DNA from 3 places in the Clostridium fungisolvens genome. Region 1 is predicted to be linked to each of the others. Evidence: riboswitches for the same ligand, from Rfam matches in the RefSeq annotation. Region 1 holds a riboswitch; each other region holds the start of a gene.

Region 1 (7,511 bases):
ATTTTTTTCGGAGAAAATGTAGAAAAAAGTTGTTTTTATAAAAAGTATTGATTTATTCACAAAAAAGCCGATTTTTATATTAGTTGTCCACATTTTTGTATACAAACCTGTGAATAAATGTGGATAAGTAGTGGGAAAACTAATATTTATTGCCATATGCCATAAGAAAATAATATAATTAGGTTAATTATTAGAGTTTAGCATACTCAATTTAATAAATATGCTACAACAAAATAGTATATAAACCTACAAAAACTTACATAAAAGCAATAATTATAAGGGAAGATATAAATTTTATGGTTAAGTATTAACATTGCACACATTTTATGTGGACAATATGTGTGAATAATGTGGATAACTATCTTAAATATATTATGAAGGTGATTAATATGTTAATAGAGAAACCTGTGCTAGAAGCAGTATTCGTTAAAAGGCCAAATAGATTTCAAGGGTATGTAGTACTAGAAGGTAAGGAAATAATGACTCATGTTCCCAATACAGGGAGATGCAAAGAAATCTTGATACCAGGAACAACGGTTATACTTAGAAAGGAGGATTCGCCGGAAAGAAAAACACAATATGATTTAATAGCTGCATACAAAGGGGAAAATCTCATAAGTATAGATTCACATATCCCAAATAAGGTAGTACAAGAGGCACTGATAAATAAAATGATTCCTTCCTTGGAGAAATATAATATAATAATGAGAGAAAAAACTTTTGGAAATAGCAGATTTGATTTTAAACTTAGTGATGATATTGGCTCAGAATATTATTTAGAAGTTAAAGGAGTGACTTTAGAAAAAGATGGAATTGCTAGCTTTCCAGATGCGCCTACTGAAAGAGGGAGAAAGCATTTATTGGAACTTGTAGAGGTTAAAAGACAAGGAAAAGGAGCTGGAGTTATATTTCTTATACAACTAGATGATATAAAAGCATTTACGCCTCATGATGAAACAGATCCTGAATTTGGTGAGGCATTAAGATATGCAGCTAAAAATGGGGTTGATGTCTTTGCATATTGCTCTGAGGTTACTCCAAACAGCATAACTTTGAAAAGGGAAGTTCAAGTGATATTATAGTATATAGAATATATTGTAAGGTAATTTTAGGGGGAATGACATGAAATTCGTATATTGTCCACTTTGTGGGAAGAAGCTTGAAGAAAGACATAGTTGGGATGAGGGGGGAGTACCATATTGTTCAGAGGATGATATGATGTTTTTTGATGTGCCAAGACCTTGTATTGTTGTTGCCATTATAAAGGAGAATAAGATACTGCTACTTAAGCAAAGCTATATATATAAAAATTCAAAAGTACTTGTTTCAGGTTATATCAGCCCCGATGAAAAAGCTGAAGATGCTGTTTATAGAGAGGTAAAAGAAGAAACGGGATTAATAGTAGACAACATAAAATATTTAGGTAGTGATTATGTTAAAGGGAAAGATCTACTCATGCTTACATATATAGCACACTACAAATCAGGAGAAATTATAAAGTCTTCGGAAGTGGAATGGTTAGATTGGAGCAATATTGAAGATGCAATAGGTGAAATGACTGAAGATAAGATAGGAAAAGCAGTAGTTAGGAAGATACTTAATGAATTAAAATAATTATATTTGTTATATTTTGAATAATATTGTCATATGAATTAAAGAAAAATTAATATAAAAAAAATGACAAGAGAAACTTGTTGTATTAAAATATAGTTAATTTTCAAATTATTTTTATTCTTTAGGAAATTGTAATAAGGCAAAATTCGTTTGTATATATATTTTAATTGTAAAAGAGTTTTTGCTTAATTTCTTTGATATTTACAATTTATTAATTATATATTTTTATGGAAGGGAAAGGGGGATATTTAAATGATAGGAAATACAAATAAAGAGCCAAAGTATGTACCTGAGATTAAAGGAGCTCTAAGAAATCACTTAATAGAAATGCCTGCAGTTATAAGGGATGCAAGTGGAATAAAGATATTCGGCAAAAGAATAAAGTCATTAGTATTTACTACTGATGTTGCAATAATAAAAAACACTAATGCTGATGCAATAATTGCAGTATATCCATTTACTCCTCAGCCTATTATTACTGAAGCTTTGATGCTTGCTGCAGACGTTCCAGTTTTTTGTGGAGTAGGAGGAGGTATAACTCAAGGAATGAGAGTTATAAATCTTGCATTGGATGCGGAATTTAAAGGTGCTATGGGAGTTGTAGTAAATGCACCTACTTCAAATGAGATTGTAAGTAAATTGAGAAATACAGTAGATATACCGATAATAGTTACTGTTGTATCTGAAAACGATGATTTTGAAGGTAGAATAGAAGCAGGAGCTAACATATTAAATGTCTCAGGTGGGAAAAATACTGCCGAAATAGTCCGTAATGTAAGAAAGAAGTTTCCAGACTTCCCTATTATCGCTACAGGCGGACCAACAACTGAAAGTATAAAAGAGACGATAATTGCAGGAGCAAACGCTATAACATATACACCTCCTAGTTCTGGTGAGATATTTAGCGAACTTATGGTTAAATACAGAAGTGATAAAGAATAGCGATATATCTATATAGATGATTTCTTAAGCATAATTTAAGAGTGAATCATCCTTGAAATGTAGACTTTGGAAGTACATTCTATATTAATTATTTCTATTTTGTATTGCATATTTATTTTAATATGATATCATAGTAGTTAAATTATAAATAAAATTGAATAATGTCGAGTCGTTAATAATATTAAAGTATTATCCGATTCAACGTATTAAACGAAACCTAGGGTAGAGGTGCTGTTTTTAAAAGTATTTATTTGGAGCTGGCAAGTGTAGATGAATAAAGAAAGGAAAAATAGCCGAAGAAGATAACTTGGCGAAGTTTTTTTCTGGTTATATATATAATATGTATATAACTGTCACTTTAAAGAAAGATAATTATAGTGTTATCTTTCAATTATTAAAGTGGAGAGCTACAAGGGATTAAGAATTGCGATATAGTATTTTCAAAGGCTTTTGATATATTTTAGAGTTATATCATAAGATAAAAATTCATTTCTGCAATTTCACCTTATAGCGAATTCTACCCGTCACAGATATTTTCTGTGACGTTTTTTACTTTTTTAGAGGCTATAAAATTAAGTATCACAGAATCTTAAATGCTTTGGCTAATTTTACATATGCCTGATTGCACTATTTGATGTTGAAGAATATCATAATTTAGGAGTGGCACTTAAATCATAATAAGGTAAAGAGTAAAAGAGATCTTATTAGTTAAAATTGGGGAGGCAATGTTTATGAAATTGTTTGGAAGTATGAATATTGATGAGAATGTATTATCAATCAATGGGGTTAGAGCTACAGAGCTTGCAGAAAAATATTCTACACCGCTGTATGTTTTTGATGAAAATCTTATTAGACAGAATTGTAGAGAATATTACAATGGATTTAATTGTGAAAATAGAAATAATAGAGTTGCGTACGCTGGAAAGGCATTCTTAACTCTTGCAATGTGCAGGATTATAAAAGATGAGAATCTATATTTAGATGTTGTGTCAGGTGGAGAGCTTTTTACAGCATATAAATCTGGATTCCCGTTGGAAAAAGTATATTTCCATGGAAATAACAAGACAATTGACGAAATTGAACTAGGAATCGATCTTGGTGTAGGTACTTTTGTAGCAGATAATGAAATGGAGATAGAACTTATCGACAAGATTGCTAGAAAGCATAATAAGAAGCAACGAATTTATTTAAGAATAACTCCAGGTATAGAAGCTCATACACATGAGTATATCAAGACTGGTCAGCTAGATTCAAAATTTGGCTTTGCATATATAGGCGATAATGTATTAAATGTTGTTAATAAGGTTTTATCATTACAGAATGTAGAACTTTCTGGGTTACATTGTCATATAGGATCTCAAATATTCGATATAACACCTTATGAAGATGCAACTGAGATAATGCTAACAATTATTAAGGATATTTATAATGCCACAGGATATCTAATAAAAGAACTTGATCTTGGAGGTGGTTTCGGAATTTATTATAATTCTGATGATGAACCAAAACCAGCAAGTGAATACTGTGCAGCAATCTTAAGTAAGGCTGATCAAGTTTGTGAAGACTTAGGATTAGATATGCCTATACTTACTATAGAGCCAGGAAGATCTATAGTTGGAAATGCGGGAATTACATTATATAAAGTTGGGTCAATTAAAGAAGTTCCGTCAATAAGAAAGTATATATCTGTAGATGGTGGAATGACTGATAATATTAGACCAGCGTTATATAATGCTGAATACGAATCAATAGTAGCTAATAAAGTCAATTCTGACGAGCTAGAAGACGTAACCGTAGCTGGAAAGTGCTGCGAATCTGGAGATATATTAATAAATAATATAAGATTACCAAAGGTTCAAACTGGTGATTTATTGGCTATAATGTCAACAGGTGCCTATGGTTATTCTATGGCTAATAATTATAATAAGGTTCCTAAGGCAGCTGTTGTTATGATAAAAGATGGTGAAGATAGACTTGTTTGTAAAAGAGAAACTTATGCAGATGTAATTAGCAATGAAATATAGAATTATATTATAAAATTGAATTTTAAATCAAGTTTAAATTTAGTTTTATTAGAAAGTTTATCTGTATAAACTAGTAATTGAAGATTTACACAGAGTGTTGAATATATCGACACTCTGTTGTTTTTTACTTTCAATGAAACATAATATAAGTTAAACAGTAAAATAGAAGAATGTGGCGCCTATATATTATTTTTAAGGCCAAACTATTTACATAAAGGTAGAAAAGGTATATCATATAATTCACCCAATTAAATTTTATACAATGCATTTACAGCAAGTGGAAAAATAACCTTTAAATTATCTATCTACAATAGAAAAAAAAATTTATTATGATATACTTATATAAGGTGTATTTTAATTGTTAAGTAGTTCAGCTAAAGATGTACTACTTCGATCCGAAAGCTATTTTTTAAGCTCTCACGAGTTCTGGTGAGAGAATTTAAAAATAATAAATTTCATTACGGAGTGATGCATACATAATAGAGGAGATAATATGAAATCATCTAAAGAATATATAATAATAGATAGAATAGAAAACAATATTGCCGTTTGTGAGGTAAATGAAGAAATTTTTAAAATTAATGTCAATAATATTGAAGGAGTACCTAAAGAAGGCGATGTATTGGTAAAAAAAGATTCAATTTATTATATAGACAGAGATTTAACAGATAAAAGGAAATCAATTGTAGAAGATTTAATGAAAGGTATGTGGAATGATGGAGAAAAGTAGTAATAGAAATCCTATGGTCAAATTTTTATTAGATTGGGTAGTACCTATTGGTGCAGCTATATTGCTTGCCATGCTTATTAATAAATTTCTTTTATACAAAGTTTCAGTTCCAACAGAATCAATGTATCCAACTATAAAAAAAGGTGATCAAATGTTTGTGACCAAGATTTATAATCCTCAAAATATAAAAAGAGGAGATATATTGGTTTTTTATTCAAATGAGCTTAAAGACTTACTTATAAAAAGAGTAGTTGGGTTGCCTGGAGAAACTGTAGAGATAAAAGATAATGGAGATGTTTATATTGACGGCAAATATCTTCAAGAAGATTATGTAAAGAATCCAGATAGTAAAACAGGAAGTTTTAAGATTCCTGAAGGAAAGTATTTAATGCTCGGAGATAACAGAGCTAATTCTGCAGATGCAAGATATTGGAACAATCCATATATTGATGCTAAGGATATACAAGGAAAAGCAAGAGTTAGGGTTTTCCCATTTGACAGGATTGGGCTACTAAAGTAGTTTATCCAGAGAAAGATAATTTTAAAAATGTAAGTTCAATTATAAAGAGAGCAATTTATATAATATGACAAATGAAAAGAGGTGCAAATATGTTTAAGAATAATAAGAAATGGCAATATGCTATTATATATGGAATAATAGCTTTAGGGTTATTATTTGCTTTTAATTATACTAAAACTGAGATGATGACAGAGAATATTACATATGATGAATTTCAAAGTATGTTAAAAGATAAAAAGGTAGATACTGTAACTATTACAAGTCAAAAGCTAACTATAATACCAAATAAACAAAGCAGTGATTATGGTAAGATACTATATACAGTGAACCTAGGTGATAAAGATCTTGTTAAAAACTTACAAGATTCAGGTGCAAAATATCAAGGAAAGCTCCCAGATGCATTTCCGGTGGCAGATTTAATACTTTATTGGGTTGCACCTATAATATTCTTCTTTATAATAGGCAGATTAATGTTTGGTAAGATGGATAAGAAGATGGGTGGCGGAGTGATGTCTTTTGGCAAGAACACTGCTAAGCTTTATGCTGAAGATGAGACTGGTAAAACTTTTGCAGATGTAGCTGGTCAAGAAGAAGCAAAAGAATCACTGAAAGAAATTGTAGATTTTCTACATGACCCTAAAAAATATCAAGAGATAGGAGCTAAATTACCTAAAGGAGCTCTTTTAGTAGGACCTCCAGGAACAGGTAAGACTCTACTTGCTAAGGCAGTAGCTGGAGAAGCAAAGGTTCCGTTCTTCTCAATGTCTGGATCAGACTTTGTAGAGCTTTTTGTCGGTATGGGTGCTTCAAGGGTAAGAGATCTATTTAGACAGGCTGAAGAAAAAGCTCCATGTATAATATTCATAGATGAAATTGATGCTATCGGTAAGAGCAGAGATGGGGCTATCCAAGGTAATGATGAAAGAGAACAAACTCTAAATCAATTACTTGCTGAAATGGATGGATTCGATTCTTCTAAAGGGGTAGTAATTCTAGGCGCTACTAACAGGCCAGAAATACTTGATAAGGCTTTATTAAGACCTGGAAGATTTGATAGAAGAGTCATAGTTGATAGACCAGACTTAAAAGGTAGAATATCTATACTAAAAGTTCATGCAAAAGATGTTAAAATGAGTGATAATGTAGATATGGAAGCACTAGCAAAGAGTACTCCAGGCGCAGTAGGAGCAGATCTTGCAAACATAGTTAATGAAGCTGCACTTAATGCAGTTAAAAATAATAGAAAATTTGTACTTCAACAGGATTTAGAAGAAGCAGTGGAAGTAATAATAGCAGGTAAGGAAAAGAAGGATAGAATCCTTTCACCTAAAGAAAAAAGAATAGTTGCTTTCCATGAAGTAGGTCATGCACTTGTAGCGGCCTTACTGAAGAATACTGATCCAGTACACAAGATTACAATAGTCCCAAGAACCATGGGAGCATTAGGTTATACTATGCAACTTCCAGAAGAAGAAAAGTATTTGGTTTCTAAAGATGAGATGATTGATGAAATTACAGTTATGCTTGGTGGAAGGGCTGCAGAGGAGATTGAATTTAATATCATATCTACAGGAGCTTCAAACGATATTGAAAGAGCTACACAATCTGCTAGAAGCATGGTCACTATATATGGTATGACTGATAAGTTTGATATGATGGCATTAGAATCTGTAAGTAATAG
Region 2 (7,511 bases), 3.1 Mb from region 1:
AGAATAAAAAACTCACTGAAATGTTTTTCTTCAGTGAGTTTTTTGCGCATCTGCCTTTCCGAATAAATATGAGGAAAATTTGGCAGGCGACATATTCTTCTTTTTTATTCTTTAACATATATTATATTTTAAGTCTGTTACGCATATGTATCCACAGTTTTCATTAAATTATAATTCTATAAAGAATAAAAAAACTCACTGAAGTGCTTTTCTTCAGTGAGTTTTTTAATAATTTATTTTATCAATAATGTTCCGTCGTTAATCTTCCAAGCATTGTCTTCATATACTAGCTCTACATTACAAACATCCGAAACATCTCCATCTACATACTCCACTCTAGCATTAATCTTGCTTGATCCCTGATCACTGCTTATCACCTTCGTGAAATTCTCTCCATTACTTAATCCTTGTCCATAAAGAACATACTTCTTCCCATCGCTCTCTTTAAAAAAGTTTCTAACGTGATTATTAACGAAAGCTTTAGAAAAATATTGATTAAAGGATTTAATTTCATTCTCTACATTCGTATTCTGATCTTTGATAGCTGCATAACTTAGACTATCTATGGTGATGGTTTGATTACTATCTCCTATTCCCATCAGTTTGCTAATCTCAAAGTTCCTTCCTACTATTAGAGTACTTAAGATCTCCTCATCTTTTAAAGATTTTACAATTGCAGTATTATCAGCAGGCTTTTTTGTGTCATTTGAAGCAGTATTATTTTTTAAATCCGTATTTTGCTTAGTTACAACTTGCGAATTATCACTTGTATTTATTTTCTCTTCCTTAACCGCTATCGGCTTTAAATCCTTATCAAACTTATACCAAGTAAGTTTTTTATCATCATTTAGCTGCGGTATTTCCAAGATACCATCTCCATCAATATCCTGTGCATATTTTTTCAAGCCATTTACAGTACTATTTATAAGCCTTTCAATCTTACCTTTATTCATTATATAGACATCAATATTTGAATCTTTAGATACAGCTGAGTTATCTATTAATCCGTAAGTTCCATCATTTATTTTTCCTACTACTAACTCACCTGGAAATGCAGTATTAGAAGGAGCTACACTATCACTTAAGTCTTGATATTTATCTTTCCTATATTCATAGACCTTAACAGGAGATTTCTTCTCTCCCTTGCTATTATAAGGAACAATATATATTTCAGGAATCTTATCATTATCCAAATCACCAAATGCATATCCATCTTTATTCATATCCCCGATGGTTGTCCAAGATTTATCCTTAGCAAACTTTTCTTTTATAAAGTTCAGCATAAGTTCATCTAATTTGCCAAATTCCTTCACATCTCCTCCGGCAGATATAAATTCAGCATATTTTGATACTGATTCCGGATACTTCTTTTCAGAATAAACCTTATTTAATTGATTTAATATATCCTCTTTATTAGTTTTATTGTTATCATTACTCTTACTACATCCGAATAATGACAAACTAATTATTAGAAATAAAGCTACTGTTAGATTTAATTTCTTAGTCATGCTATTCCTCCGTTTTATTATGTTGTTTCATCTTTAAAGCAGAAAAATCCTACAATATTAGGATTTTTGAATAAATATAAGTATGAGTTCACTTAATAATATTCTTACATTTTCAACTATAAAATTATAGCACAGTGAAACATTTCCTTACATCACTATAAAAATTCATTTATGCCCAATTTGGACACTTTTTTATATTTAATTGACATAAGTCTCTTATTTTCATATCCTTATACTAAATACTAATTTTATTTTAGAAAAGAGGGTTGATTATATGGATATTATAAGAAAAGTAATAGAAGAAAACTTAGAAGAAGTAATTAGTATGTGGCATAAGCTTCATGCTACTCCTGAACTTTCATTTGAAGAATATAAAACACAAGAGCTACTTCTTGAGTTTTTAAATTCTATGGGCTATGAGAGTAAGAAGATTGCTAAAACTGGATTAGTTGCGGTACTAGGAGATGATTCCAAAGCAATTGGCATAAGGACAGATATAGATGCTATAAACGTAGCAGGTCCTCGTCACTCCTGCGGACACGATTTTCATATGTCAACAGTGCTAGGCACTGCTCTAGTTTTAAAGAAATTAGGTGTAAAAAAGACAGTTAAATTTTTATTTCAGCCAGCGGAAGAAGCAATTGGTGGAGCAAAAGTTATGATTGAGGAAGGTGTTTTAAAAAATCCTGAAGTAACTGAAATGATTGGCTTTCATGTATGGCCAAAGGTTCCTGTTGGAACTATTGAAGTTTCACCTGGCCCATCTATGGCTTCAGTTGATGATTTTATCATTACTTTTAAAGGAAAAGGTGGCCATGCAGCAATGCCTTATATTTGTATAAATCCATTATATCCAGCAATGGATTTTATAAATACTATGACTATAAAAACAAAAATAGAAAACAATCCATTAAATCCTCACATTCTTACCTTCACTACTTTACAATGTGGTACAGTAGGTAATGTTATAGCCGAGGAAGCAGTAGTAAAAGGAACTGTAAGAACCTTTGATATGGCTTTTAAGAAAAAGCTTCAAAATCAAATTTTAGCCGAAGCTGAAGATATCGGCAAAAAATATAATTGTTCTGTATCATCCCATTATAATGTATATTATCCGCCTGTTATAAGCGATGAAGCTTTGACAGAAAAATTTACTAAGATTAGTAAAAAGGCTCTAGGCGAAAACAATGTTAGGCCATTGGAAAAAACTTTTACAGCAGAGGATTTTTCTTTCTATTGCGAGAAAGTTCCATCAGTACATTTTAGACTTGGTATATCTGATGGTTCTAAAGGTGAATCACCGCTACATTCACCTAATTTTGACGGATCATTCGAAGCATTGTATTATGGTATATATACTCTTGTAAACTATGTTTTAAACGCATAATCAAATTTATTTTTTATTGGGGGGAAAAGTTTTGTTAGGTACTTTAGTAAACTTTGGGGCTATTGTTATTGGAGGCATATTGGGATTACTTCTAAAAGGAGGAATACCCGAACGATTAAGCAAAACTATTATGAACGGTCTTGCTTTGTGTGTTTTGTATATAGGTATATCTGGTACCTTAAAAGGAGATAATCCACTATTAATAATTATTTCAATTGCAGTAGGAGCATTAATTGGTGAGCTCATTGATATTGATAACTTACTAAGCAAATTTGGAGAATTCATTGAAGAAAAATTTAATAAAATGACAAAGAACTCCCCTATTGCTGAAGGATTTGTCACTTCATCATTATTATTTTGCGTTGGAGCTATGGCAATAGTTGGTTCCCTCCAAAGTGGTCTTGAGGGAAATCATACTGTACTATTTAACAAATCCATTCTAGATGGTATTTCATCAATAGTTTTTGCTTCATCACTTGGTATTGGCGTTATATTCTCTGCCTTTGCAGTACTAATATATCAAGGAGCTATAACACTACTTGCTACGCTGATTCAAGGAATCTTAACAACTACAGTAATAAACAGCATGACAGCAGTAGGAAGCTTGCTTATTATTGGTTTAAGCTTTAATATGCTAGGTATTACTAAAATTAAGGTAGCGAACCTACTTCCTGCCATAATAATACCTATGATATATTCCTTTTTTGCATAGTTAAAGACTTTTATTTCTAGCTAATTTAGAGAACAAGCTCTACAGCTTTCTATTAATTCATTTAGAAAGCTGTAGAGCTCAACATAAAAAAGTCAGCTTACAAGTATTCTGTAAGCTGACTTTTTATTACAAGTTAAAATGCTTAGCTGCTGTTTCAATAGCTTTAATCTTATGCTCTTGTTTTATGGCACAGGTAATTCTGATTTCAGATGTTGTAATCATCTTAACTTCTATATTTGCATCAGAAAACACCTTGAATAGTCTTGCCGCAACCCCAGTAGTATTTTTCATTCCTAACCCTACTAGTGAAAACTTTGTTATATCTTCATCTATTAGTATATTGTCCTTATTTGAAAAATCAGTTAATATTTCCATGCACTCATTTATTTCATTCTTAGGTATTGTGAATGATACATTCACTAAATTCTCCATAGGCGCTGTCTGAGAAATCATATCTATATTAATTTTTCTATTTGCAATTGCCTCAAATAAATCTGATAAAATATTTATATTAGAAGATAAATTTTGTACTGTTACGGAAACATCCTCATCGCTAGTTGCAAGACCTGTTACTGGTTTACTCTCTAAATTCATATCCTTTACCCCCTTAATTACTGTTCCTTTAATATCACTACAACTAAGTCCTACATATATAGGAATATCATATTTTTGTGCGAGTTCTACACTTCTAGAGTGCATTACCTGAGCTCCGAGACTGGCAAGCTCAAGCATCTCTTCATAATCTATAAAATCAAGTTTCTTAGCTTCCTTAAACTTTCTTGGATCGCAGCTATATATACCATCTACATCAGTATATATTTCACATTCTCCTTTAAGCTTTACCGCCAGTGCCACTGCAGAAGTGTCAGAGCCACCTCTTCCAAGGGTTGTAATGTCCCCAATTTCATTTACTCCTTGAAATCCTGCAACAATAACGATCTTTCCTTCGTTAAGACTACTTTTTATCTTCTTTACGTCAATATCATCAATTAGAGACTTTCCATAAATACCTGAAGTCTTTATTCCGATTTGATATGCTGTATAGCTTATAGCATCATACCCTTTATTCTTTAGCGCCATTGCTAAAAGTGAAGCCGATATAATTTCACCTGTAGAAATTAACGCATCCATCTCTCTCTTATCAGGATTTTCGCTAACTGACATTGCAAGATTGATTAGGTCATCAGTTGTATCCCCCATAGCTGATACAACCGCAACTACGTTATTTCCTTTATTTTTCTTTTTTATAAGCGTATCTGCTACTTTTTGTATTTTTTCAGCTGTAGCCACTGAACTTCCACCATATTTTTGTACTACTGTCTTCAACTAGAAGCCCCCTTTTCCCTTATAACGAAATTTGCTAATACAACTTTCATTAGTAACCTTTTTTCAATATACCTTTTCTAAATCTATGTTAAGATAATTGAGCAGATAATATGCTTTATTTTCCACAGATTTAGATAAAAAACTTAAAGTAAATTCTCGGAACATAGTAAAAAATAAAAAAATAAATGCAGCCAAGGTACACCTTAGCTGCATAAAAATACAAAAATATTAAATACGCATCTCGTGTCACCTTGTAGCTCTCCACTTATAAATTTAAGTGACAACTATACATATCTTATACGTATAGCCAGAGAATATATTCGCAGTACATTCTCTTCGGCTGTTGTTCCTTTCTTCATGAATCATCACTTGCCAGCTACTCATGAGTACTTTTAACATCCAGCACCTCTACCCTAGGTTTCTTTAGATAATATTAAGTTCACTTTATGCTAACATATTATCAATAACTTTTCAATACCTAAATTAAACATATTAAAATATTTTTCTCATTAAATATATTTCTATGTTTTGTATATAAAAAGAATATTTATTCATTTTTATTTATAAACTTCAAACTTATCTGTTAAATCTTAAAGCAACCCGTTTATACACTACCACTTAATGGTTAATTTACAAAAGATTTAGATTGCATTTTTCACTTACTCCTATTTATAATAATTATTAATTGATGATAATTATAAGTAGACCACTTAATTCAAACAAAGTGCTAAACAGCATCAAACATTTTAATAGCTTACTAAGGAGAATATATATATGAACAATTCTTTTAACCATATTATAAGCATTGCACCCATGGTGGATAGGACCGATAGGCATTTTAGGTACTTTGCTAGACTGTTAACTAAAAACACCTTATTATATACTGAAATGATTACAGCTCAGGCAATAATAAATGGGGATAGAAAAAAGCTTTTAGATTTTTCTCCTATTGAAAACCCAATAGCACTCCAAATAGCAGGATCTAATCCTGAAGAGTTGTATAAGGCAGTAAAAATAGCTGAAGAATGGAATTACGATGAGATAAACTTAAATGCAGGCTGCCCTTCAGATAGAGTTTCAGGAAATATGATGGGTGCATCATTAATGGCTTATCCTGAATTAATAGCTGAAATGATTTCTTCAATGAAGAGTGCAACTAAAAAGCCTGTTACAGTAAAACATAGAATAGGAATTAGCAGTTCTAAAGTTACTTCTTCATTTATGCCTTACGGATCGTTTCATGATTTCGAGCATCTTTCAGACTTTATGAGCATAATAAATAAGGCAGCTCCTGATAGAAATATAATACATGCTAGAATTGCTATTTTAGAAGGATTAAGCCCTAAAGAAAATAGAGATATTCCCCCTCTAAACTACGACATGGTATATGCTATAAAAAAAGAGTTTACGAATTCTATTATTGAGATAAATGGAGGAATCAAAACCTTAGACGATATACATGAGCATTTAACACATGTAGATAGTGTCATGATTGGGAGAGAAGCATATTCAAATCCTGCTTTTATGGCTAGATTTGATTCATTATACAACTGCCAAACCTTAACCTCATTAACTAGAAGGGACGTCATTGAAGGTTTTCTCCCTTATATTGAAAATTTAGAAAACAAGGGGGAGAATGCACACCTGGCATTATCACATACTATCGGCCTATTTCAAAATCAGCCCGGAAGCTCTTTGTGGAAGAGATTGATTTCAACACCTTCTAAAGGCACTAAAAGTACTATACTAAGAGATGCCTTAGATTCTTTACCTCATGATGTACTTGATAAAAAAATATAATTTTACAATTCTAAATTTGCTTATACAGCAAAAAGAGTTTGAGAAATCTCAAACTCTTTTAATAATTATCTTACTTTGTTTTAGGTGTATATTTGTGGTGAAGTAAATGATGTGCTCTTCCTTCGCCTGGAGTTCCCATGTAAGTTTCGTACATCTTTAATAATGCAACATTTTCATGAGACTTTCTCTTCTTCATACCCTTATCTTCATTATAAAGCACAGATGCTCTTACAGCCTTTATGTCAACAGTCTCTAATGTAGCTGAGCTAACATGAGGTTGTCCACCACCGTTTACACAACCACCTTCACAAGCCATAACTTCTATGAAGTGATATTCTTTTTCTTTCATTCTGTCAGACTTCATAAATTCGAATAAGTTAGCAGCTCCATTGATTACAGCAACATTGTAGTTGTTTCCGCCAATTTCAACTGTAGCTTCTTTTATTCCCTGTAAACCTCTTACCATTTCGTAATCAACATTTTCAAGATCTTTCTTTTCAACAAAGTCCTTAGCAGTTCTTAATGCTGCTTCCATAACTCCGCCTGTTGCTCCGAATATAGTACCAGCACCAGTGTATTCTCCCATAGCTGGATCAGCTATACCATCTTCAAGTGCTGCGAAATTCATCTTAACTTCTTTTATCATCTTAGCAATTTCTCTTACAGTTAAAACTGCATCAATTTGTCTAAGACCGTTGATTTCCATTTCTGGTCTATCAGCTTCAGCTTTCTTTGATGTACATGGCATAACAGTTACAGTAAATACATTCTTAGGATC
Region 3 (7,511 bases), 1.3 Mb from region 1:
TAACCAGAGGTATATCCGCAGGTGCAAAATTGAATTTGTCTATCTCCTGAATAGTCACCCATTTTATTAAACTATGAACTGAGAGCTTTATCTCCCCACTTATAAATTGGGCGAAATATGCAAGAAGTTTTATCTGTCCATGGGAATAATCATATATGCTTTCACCTAAGAAATCACCCACTTCAATCTCAATATCAAGCTCTTCTTTTATTTCTCGCTTTAAGCACTGCTCCTCTGTCTCACCTATTTCTATCTTCCCTCCGGGGAATTCCCACATTCCTTCTTCTTTTTCATCTTTTCCCCTTTGAGCTATCAAAATCAAATTATCCTTTACGATAATAGCTGCAGTCACTTCTTTCATATGATAACTTCCTTTCAATATCAGTTTTATATATTCTAATATAATATTAAAATTACATAAATAAAAGAGCAGTAAATATTTTAATTTACTGCTCTTTAAAAGGCTTAAATTTTATTATTTTAATGTACGCTTTAAGAACTCTCTAGTACGCTCTTGAGTTGGATTCTTAAATATTTGCTCTGGAGTTCCTTCTTCTGCAATAACTCCTTTATCCATAAACACTACGCGATCAGATACTTCTTCAGCAAAGCCCATTTCATGAGTTACTATAAGCATTGTTAGTCCACTTTCAGCAAGTTCCTTCATAACCTTAAGAACTTCTCCTACCATTTCTGGATCAAGTGCTGAAGTTGGTTCATCAAATAACATTACATCTGGTTCCATTGAAAGTGCTCTAGCTATAGCTACACGCTGCCTTTGTCCACCTGATAATTGCTTTGGTTTAGCATTAATATATTGTTCCATGCCTACAACCTTCAAATACTTTCTTGCAACTTCCTCTGCTTCGGCCTTTGAACGTTTTAGCACCTTTACTTGTCCAACAACACAATTGCTTAAAACATTGTGATTATTGAAAAGATTAAATGATTGGAATACCATACCTAGTTTTGTACGATAAGCATAAATATCGTGTTTATCATCGAGGATGTTTTCACCTTTATATATGATTTCTCCACCAGTTGGCTTTTCAAGTAGATTAACACAACGTAGAAGGGTAGATTTTCCTGATCCTGATGATCCTATTATACATACAACTTCTCCCTTTTTTACTGAAAAGTCTATGTCCTTAAGCACTTCATGAGTTCCAAAAGATTTACTTAAATGTTTAATATCAATTACATTTTCCATACTATTCCCTCCTTCGTTTAATACATATTAACTTCTTTATTTTTTCTAGCTATATCTTCAGGTGTTTCTACCTGCATTTGATTTGCATACATAATGTAGTTATCTGGTCCATCTAATTTTCTTTCAATTAATCTCAATATTCTTGTTACTGTAAAAGTCATTATAAAATAAAGTATACATGCAACAAAGAATGATTCAAAGTATCTAAAATTATTTCCGGCAACAGATTTTGTTTGGAAGTATAATTCAGTTACTGAAATTACGTTAAGTACCGAAGTATCCTTTATGTTGATTACGAACTCATTACCTGTTGCTGGTAATATATTACGTATAGCTTGTGGTAATATAACATTAGTCATAACTTGAAAATGCTTCATTCCTATAGCATCTGCTGCTTCAAATTGTCCTTTATCTATCGAAACAATACCACCACGAATAATTTCTGACATATAAGCACCAGTGTTTATAGATACTATAAGTACTGCTGCAAAAAGTCTATCCATATTCAAATTAAATGCCAAAGCTGTACCATAGTAAATTACCATAGCCTGTACGATCATCGGAGTTCCACGGAATACTTCTATATAAACAAATAATAGTGCATTTACGAGCTTAAGGAAATATCTTTTAATACCCTTCTCAGGCATTGGTACAGTTCTTATAACTCCTACTAATAAACCTATTACAAACCCTATAATAGTACCAGTCAGTGCAACTAACAGAGTAGTGCCAGCTCCTCTAAGGAACATCTGCCAGTTTTCTGAAACAATTTTTACAACCCAATCAAAACTCATTTTTTTCCTCCTTCAATAATGAAACCGAATGTGGTACAGATATACTGCTTCATAGTTAACAACACTTTTCAAGTCTTTTCCTCACAACTTAGGAATGTTCTAAAAAGTTTAAAAAGAAGCGGCACATCCTTAAATACATTCGGTTTCTAATAAAAAACTGTTTTTATAACCTTCATTGACGATTTTTTTCAAAGCTATCTTCCAAATCTTATATTTGGTAGCTCTAGCATACTTGTAACATTACTATTTTGCTGCTGGTTGATTTTTTATAGCTGTATCCATTATTGTCTTTCTTTGTTCTTCTGAGATACCTGCTAATGTTTTATTAATCTTTGAAGTTAAATCACTACCCTTTGCAACACCTACAGCTATTGCTGTATCATCATCAGATGTAGTAAATCCAGTTTTGAATTCAACCATTTTGTACTTTGAATTTGCAGTTTCAGCACTTACGCCTTCTGGACGTTCTGAAACATAACCATCAATTATACCTGATTCAAGGGCAACTCTCATTGCTGGGAAGTTATCCATAGCTGGTTGTTTTTGAACACCTTGAATTTGATCTATTACTGAATAGTGGAATGTATTTAATTGAGCAGTTACTTTTGCTCCTTTGAAATCTTGTATTGATGTAGCATTTTCATACTTACCACCCTTTTTAACTACCATAACTAAGTTTGATTTGTAGTAGTTATCAGAAAAATCTATAGTCTTCTTACGTTCTGCAGTAGGTGACATACCTGCTATGATTGCATCAATTTTACCTGAAGTTAATGCTGGTACAAGACCATCCCATTCAGTTTTTACTACAACTAAATCCTTACCTAAATCTTTAGCTATCTTTTTAGCTATTTCTATATCGTATCCACCTGCATACTCTGAGCTTCCATCTATTTTTACTGCTCCATTTGAATCATCTTTTTGAGTCCAGTTAAATGGTGCATATCCAGCTTCAAGACCTATCTTAAAAGTTCCGTTAGAAGCTGAACTCTTGTCAGCATTTGCCTTTGTTCCACAACCTGCTAAAAGTACTGTAGCTGATATTGTCATTGCTATTAATAACGCTAATTTCTTTTTCATGTTTAATTATCCCCTTTTTATTAAATTTAAATTTGTATTATGCTACTTGTCCTATTTTTAAGACATTGTTTAATTCATTAATAAGTTCTCATTACATACAACCTTTTAGACTTATAAAGTTATTAAGCTCAATAATATGTAGATTCATCCATATATTGCAATTCTTACATATCTGATTGTAATAAAAAAAGACCTGAGATGAGCTCAGGTCCTAATACACAAAATTAGCCTAATACCCCTTCTTTTTCCCAAATGAGATAGCACAACTCAATAAACCGGGATGTTTATTGAGACAGTCCTGCAGTTCTTAACTGCAGACCCAGCAAATAATACTGAGAAGTATTATAAACTTCGGCGACATTTCCTTCTTCTTAGAATCATAGTACTCTCAAACTCCTCTAAGAACTATTAAACACCGCGCCTCTACCTCACTAAGTTAAAGTGAGGCCTTATTAAATTATATAAACAGTGTACAACAGGACACCATATATGTCAATATAGATTTGTTCATTATTAATTAACAATTTTTGATATTCAGCACCACTATATACACGTTTTATTAGAGTTCTCCAAAAACAAATCATGTAAATTTAAAAATTAGTTACGATTCAAAGTAATTCATCTTCACTAATTCCAAAATCAATATTATACAAATCCACCATTAACTCTAAGAGTCTGCCCTGTAACCCATTGAGCCTTATCACTTACTAAAAATTCAATAACATTTGCTATATCTTCAGTTTCACCAAGTCGTCCAAAAGCATTAGCCTTTTTCATTGCATCTATTTGCTGTTCTGTTTTTCCTACATTAAATAGATCGGTATTAACAGGCCCAGGTGCAACTGTATTTATTGTTATTCCCTTAGCTCCAAATTCTTTAGCCAATTGGCGAGTTATCTGCTCAACCGCGCCTTTTGTAGCTGCATACACACTATAGGTTGGAAGCATACTTCCTACTACAGATGTTGAGAAATTGACTATCCTACCGTTATTCTCCATTAACTTCATTGCCTGCTGACATGCAAAGTAAGTTCCCTTTACATTTATATCAAAGAGCCTATCAAAGTCTGCTTCTGTAACATCAGAAAGTAATTTATATAGTATTACCCCAGCATTATTGATTAATATATCTACTTTTCCAAAAGCTTCAATGGTCTCTGTAAACAAGTTTTCTACATCACTTACTTTGCTTATATCAGCTTGTATTTCAATAGCTTCTCCACCATTCTTTTTAATTTCATTTACCACCTCAGCTGCTTTTTCAGGACTATTTGAATAATTAACTACTACCTTAGCTCCTGCCCCAGCTAATTGTTTTGCAATAGAACTACCTATACCTCTTGATGCCCCAGTAATAATTGCTACTTTTCCATTTAATTCTTTCATCATATATCCATCCTTTCTTGCATTAATTTATTCTGCCCAAAATCACGTTAATTCTTTGCATGTTTCATCTATAGCTACATCTGAGTTTAGACACTATAATTTCTTAACTTAATTGTAATATATGAGAAGCCTTCGCAGGTAGCCTATTTACGTTTAATCATTGCCTAATCCTCCAAAAAGAACTATAATCTTTACATAATCTAAAGGAGAGTTCACTATGGAGAATGAAAAGCTAAACAAATTAAATGAATTGTTTGAAGATAAACTAAAACAATTAGCTAATCTCATAGAACGTTTTACTGATAAAGAAGGACTTCAATCTTCCTCAATACCGTCACTAGACTTTATCCGTTCCACGGAGAAATCAGAACTTTTACATTCGATTTATACACCGTCCTTATGTGTGATAGTACAAGGGGCAAAAATGGTTATACTAGGTTCTGAAGGTTATAGATATGATAAAAATTCCTATTTAGTTGCTTCTGTCCACTTGCCTATTACTGGTCAGATCATTGAAGCTTCATCTGATGCCCCATATTTAAGCTTAAGACTTGGCTTTAGTAGTGATCAAATTCTTGATATAATAAAGGAAACTAAACAAGCAACTATGACAAAACAGAATCCCCCTCGTGGACTGATTGTAAATAAGACTAGTCTATCCTTACTAGATGCTCTTCTAAGACTTGTTAGTCTATTAGAAACACCAGCAGATATTCCAGTTCTTGCCCCTTTATTTATTAGAGAAATTCTTTATAGAATTTTACAAGATGATCAGGGGGATGTGGTAAAACAATTTGCTATGATTGGAAGCCATGCTCAAGCAATTTCAAGTGCTATAAACTTAATTAACAAAGATTTTTCAAAATCCTTGAGTATTGAGGAACTGGCAAAAACTATAAATATGAGTCCATCATCATTGCATCATCATTTTAAAAAAGTTACTGCAATGAGCCCTCTTCAATATCAAAAACAAGTCAGATTACAAGAAGCGCGAAGGTTATTGCTTTCAGAAACCTTAGAAGCTGCAGATGCAGCATTTCAAGTAGGTTATGAAAGTCCTTCCCAATTTAGTCGTGAATACTCAAGAATGTTTGGACTCCCACCTATAAGCGATATAAAGAGATTAAAAAATTCTATATATGTAAATTTCTAATGATATTTATCGTAACCAATATTAATAATAAAAACACCTTGTATAATAGTTTTTCTATCCTACAAGGTGTTTTTCAATTACTTATTATTTTTAATCTAGACAATATCATCTTTTAAGTCTGACACTATTTTTATTTTTTATATAAGCATATATTTAAAATCTCACACAATTTAGTTCGTAGATTCAAAGCTCTCCGCTCTAATGAATACACGCTATCTTCTTTATATATTTTTGTCTTCAATATGCTTCTTTATCATATTAATCAAATCTTCAACTTCAAATCCACTTTTTTCACTAACAAGTGCTATTGTTGCCTTTGATGACATAGCTTTAAACAATATTGGATTTTTTAACTTTTCAAATTTAGGTGATAGTTCAATTAAGAATTCTCTTATAGACGGATATTTTTTAGCAATATCTCCTATTAATGTTCCTTCATTAATATCTAATTCTTTTATATCGTAACTCATAATGTACCATCCTTTCATAAAACATACATCGTTATATAATAACTTATTATATCCATAGTAACATTTATAAAAATTGTTTTCTGTGATTTAAGTTACAGTTTTATGATTTTATTTAAACCTCTTTCTTTTTTCCAACTGCAGCAAGGTATATCACAAATTCTTCTCCGTCTAATTGCAGAAGATTATCTATAGCATTTTACTCGTCTCTTCCAAACAACAACTATTATTATGAATAAAAGCACCATCCTAAGTTGGATAATGCTTTTTTTATACATCTAAATTTATCTATATTTTATTACTTTCTCACTGCATTTGGATTCTTTTCATCAAACTTCATAATTGAGCTCATCTTAATTGCATCTTTGTACTCTTTTTCTTTTCCATCTATTGTATATCTTATCTTAACTGTCATTTTAGAATCTTTAGATATTTTAACATCTTCAATAACATTAAAAGTATCTGTAACACTCTCATTATATTTCTTAAATATGTCTCCATAAACAAAGCCTATAACACTTTTCCCTGCTACTTCAACATCAACATTCAAAGAGTCTACTTTACTTCCTTCCTTTGTAAGCTTCAGTATATATCCATCTTGAACATATAACTTATCCTCAAATGATACTAATGTAAGATTATTAATTCTTATGTCATCAGCTATTATGTCAGTTTTATAGACTACAATTGAACTACTTTTAAAAAGTTTTATCCCAAGTAAAATTGTTAATATTAATATAATAATGACTAATAGACCTATAACATCTCTTTTTTTCATAATACCCATCCATCATTAAATTTAACAACTAAAATATGATTCATTATTACTTACTTATTGTCTTAAACTCCGTAATTTTAATCTTCATAAATCAGTTATCCTCAAAATCATTATACCATTACACTTGCTTATTTTGTATATATTTTACATTTAATAAGATAGTCTTTTGAATGTTTTTAATATTTTAACTATGGATTCATAAGATTATATCTATTATAAATCTTTCACAAGCCATAAAATTGCCTTTATAAATCTTTCAGTTATTTCTGTAAAATGTCCTCCATTATTCCACTCTAATTTAACATTCTCTTCACTGCTAAGTTGCTTTTGTAGCATTTCGAATGCTTTTTCAGTACAAACTCCTACATTAGCCATACGTGGGTTTCTGCTTTTACTTTCTTTTATTCCAAGAGATAAATAAACTTTAGCATCTTTATTATAAGGATTATTTAAACTCATATATTCTATCCACTCTTCATACCATAATGATCCTGAAAGGCTTCCTACTTTACCGAAACATGCACAACTATAAAGTGCATATAAAGATAAAAGACCTCCAAGAGAATATCCAAGTAATACATTGTTTTTGTAATCAGACTTAGTTCTGTAGTTAGTATCAATATATGGTTTTATTTTATATAAA

Evidence for each region. Region 1 has a riboswitch for lysine ahead of lysA (diaminopimelate decarboxylase). Riboswitches for the same ligand answer to the same signal wherever they lie in the genome.
Region 2: linked by a shared signal. The riboswitch ahead of bsdtw1_RS14650 (aspartate kinase) and the one ahead of lysA (diaminopimelate decarboxylase) in region 1 are both predicted to bind lysine.
Region 3: linked by a shared signal. The riboswitch ahead of bsdtw1_RS06275 (transporter substrate-binding domain-containing protein) and the one ahead of lysA (diaminopimelate decarboxylase) in region 1 are both predicted to bind lysine.

Annotation. Positions count from the first base shown of each region.
Region 1 is NZ_BLZR01000001.1:221,548-229,058, forward strand. Features, by position in the region: gene sfsA (DNA/RNA nuclease SfsA) at 390-1,082, shown strand; gene bsdtw1_RS00905 (NAD(+) diphosphatase) at 1,123-1,614, shown strand; gene bsdtw1_RS00910 (beta/alpha barrel domain-containing protein) at 1,867-2,556, shown strand; lysine riboswitch at 2,772-2,974, shown strand; gene lysA (diaminopimelate decarboxylase) at 3,288-4,580, shown strand; gene bsdtw1_RS00920 (DUF3006 domain-containing protein) at 5,074-5,310, shown strand; gene lepB (signal peptidase I) at 5,297-5,830, shown strand; gene ftsH (ATP-dependent zinc metalloprotease FtsH) at 5,920-7,511, shown strand, end outside.
Region 2 is NZ_BLZR01000001.1:3,307,321-3,314,831, forward strand. Features, by position in the region: gene bsdtw1_RS14635 (DL-endopeptidase inhibitor IseA family protein) at 234-1,508, opposite strand; gene bsdtw1_RS14640 (M20 metallopeptidase family protein) at 1,783-2,895, shown strand; gene bsdtw1_RS14645 (DUF554 domain-containing protein) at 2,927-3,607, shown strand; gene bsdtw1_RS14650 (aspartate kinase) at 3,734-4,933, opposite strand; lysine riboswitch at 5,180-5,352, opposite strand; gene dusA (tRNA dihydrouridine(20/20a) synthase DusA) at 5,708-6,733, shown strand; gene bsdtw1_RS14660 (ferredoxin hydrogenase) at 6,804-7,511, opposite strand, start outside.
Region 3 is NZ_BLZR01000001.1:1,530,065-1,537,575, reverse strand. Features, by position in the region: gene bsdtw1_RS06290 ((deoxy)nucleoside triphosphate pyrophosphohydrolase) at 1-361, opposite strand, end outside; gene bsdtw1_RS06285 (amino acid ABC transporter ATP-binding protein) at 476-1,210, opposite strand; gene bsdtw1_RS06280 (amino acid ABC transporter permease) at 1,228-2,004, opposite strand; gene bsdtw1_RS06275 (transporter substrate-binding domain-containing protein) at 2,248-3,084, opposite strand; lysine riboswitch at 3,335-3,518, opposite strand; gene bsdtw1_RS06270 (SDR family oxidoreductase) at 3,730-4,473, opposite strand; gene bsdtw1_RS06265 (AraC family transcriptional regulator) at 4,688-5,623, shown strand; gene bsdtw1_RS06260 (DUF1858 domain-containing protein) at 5,845-6,093, opposite strand; gene bsdtw1_RS06255 (hypothetical protein) at 6,389-6,868, opposite strand; gene bsdtw1_RS06250 (alpha/beta hydrolase) at 7,082-7,511, opposite strand, start outside.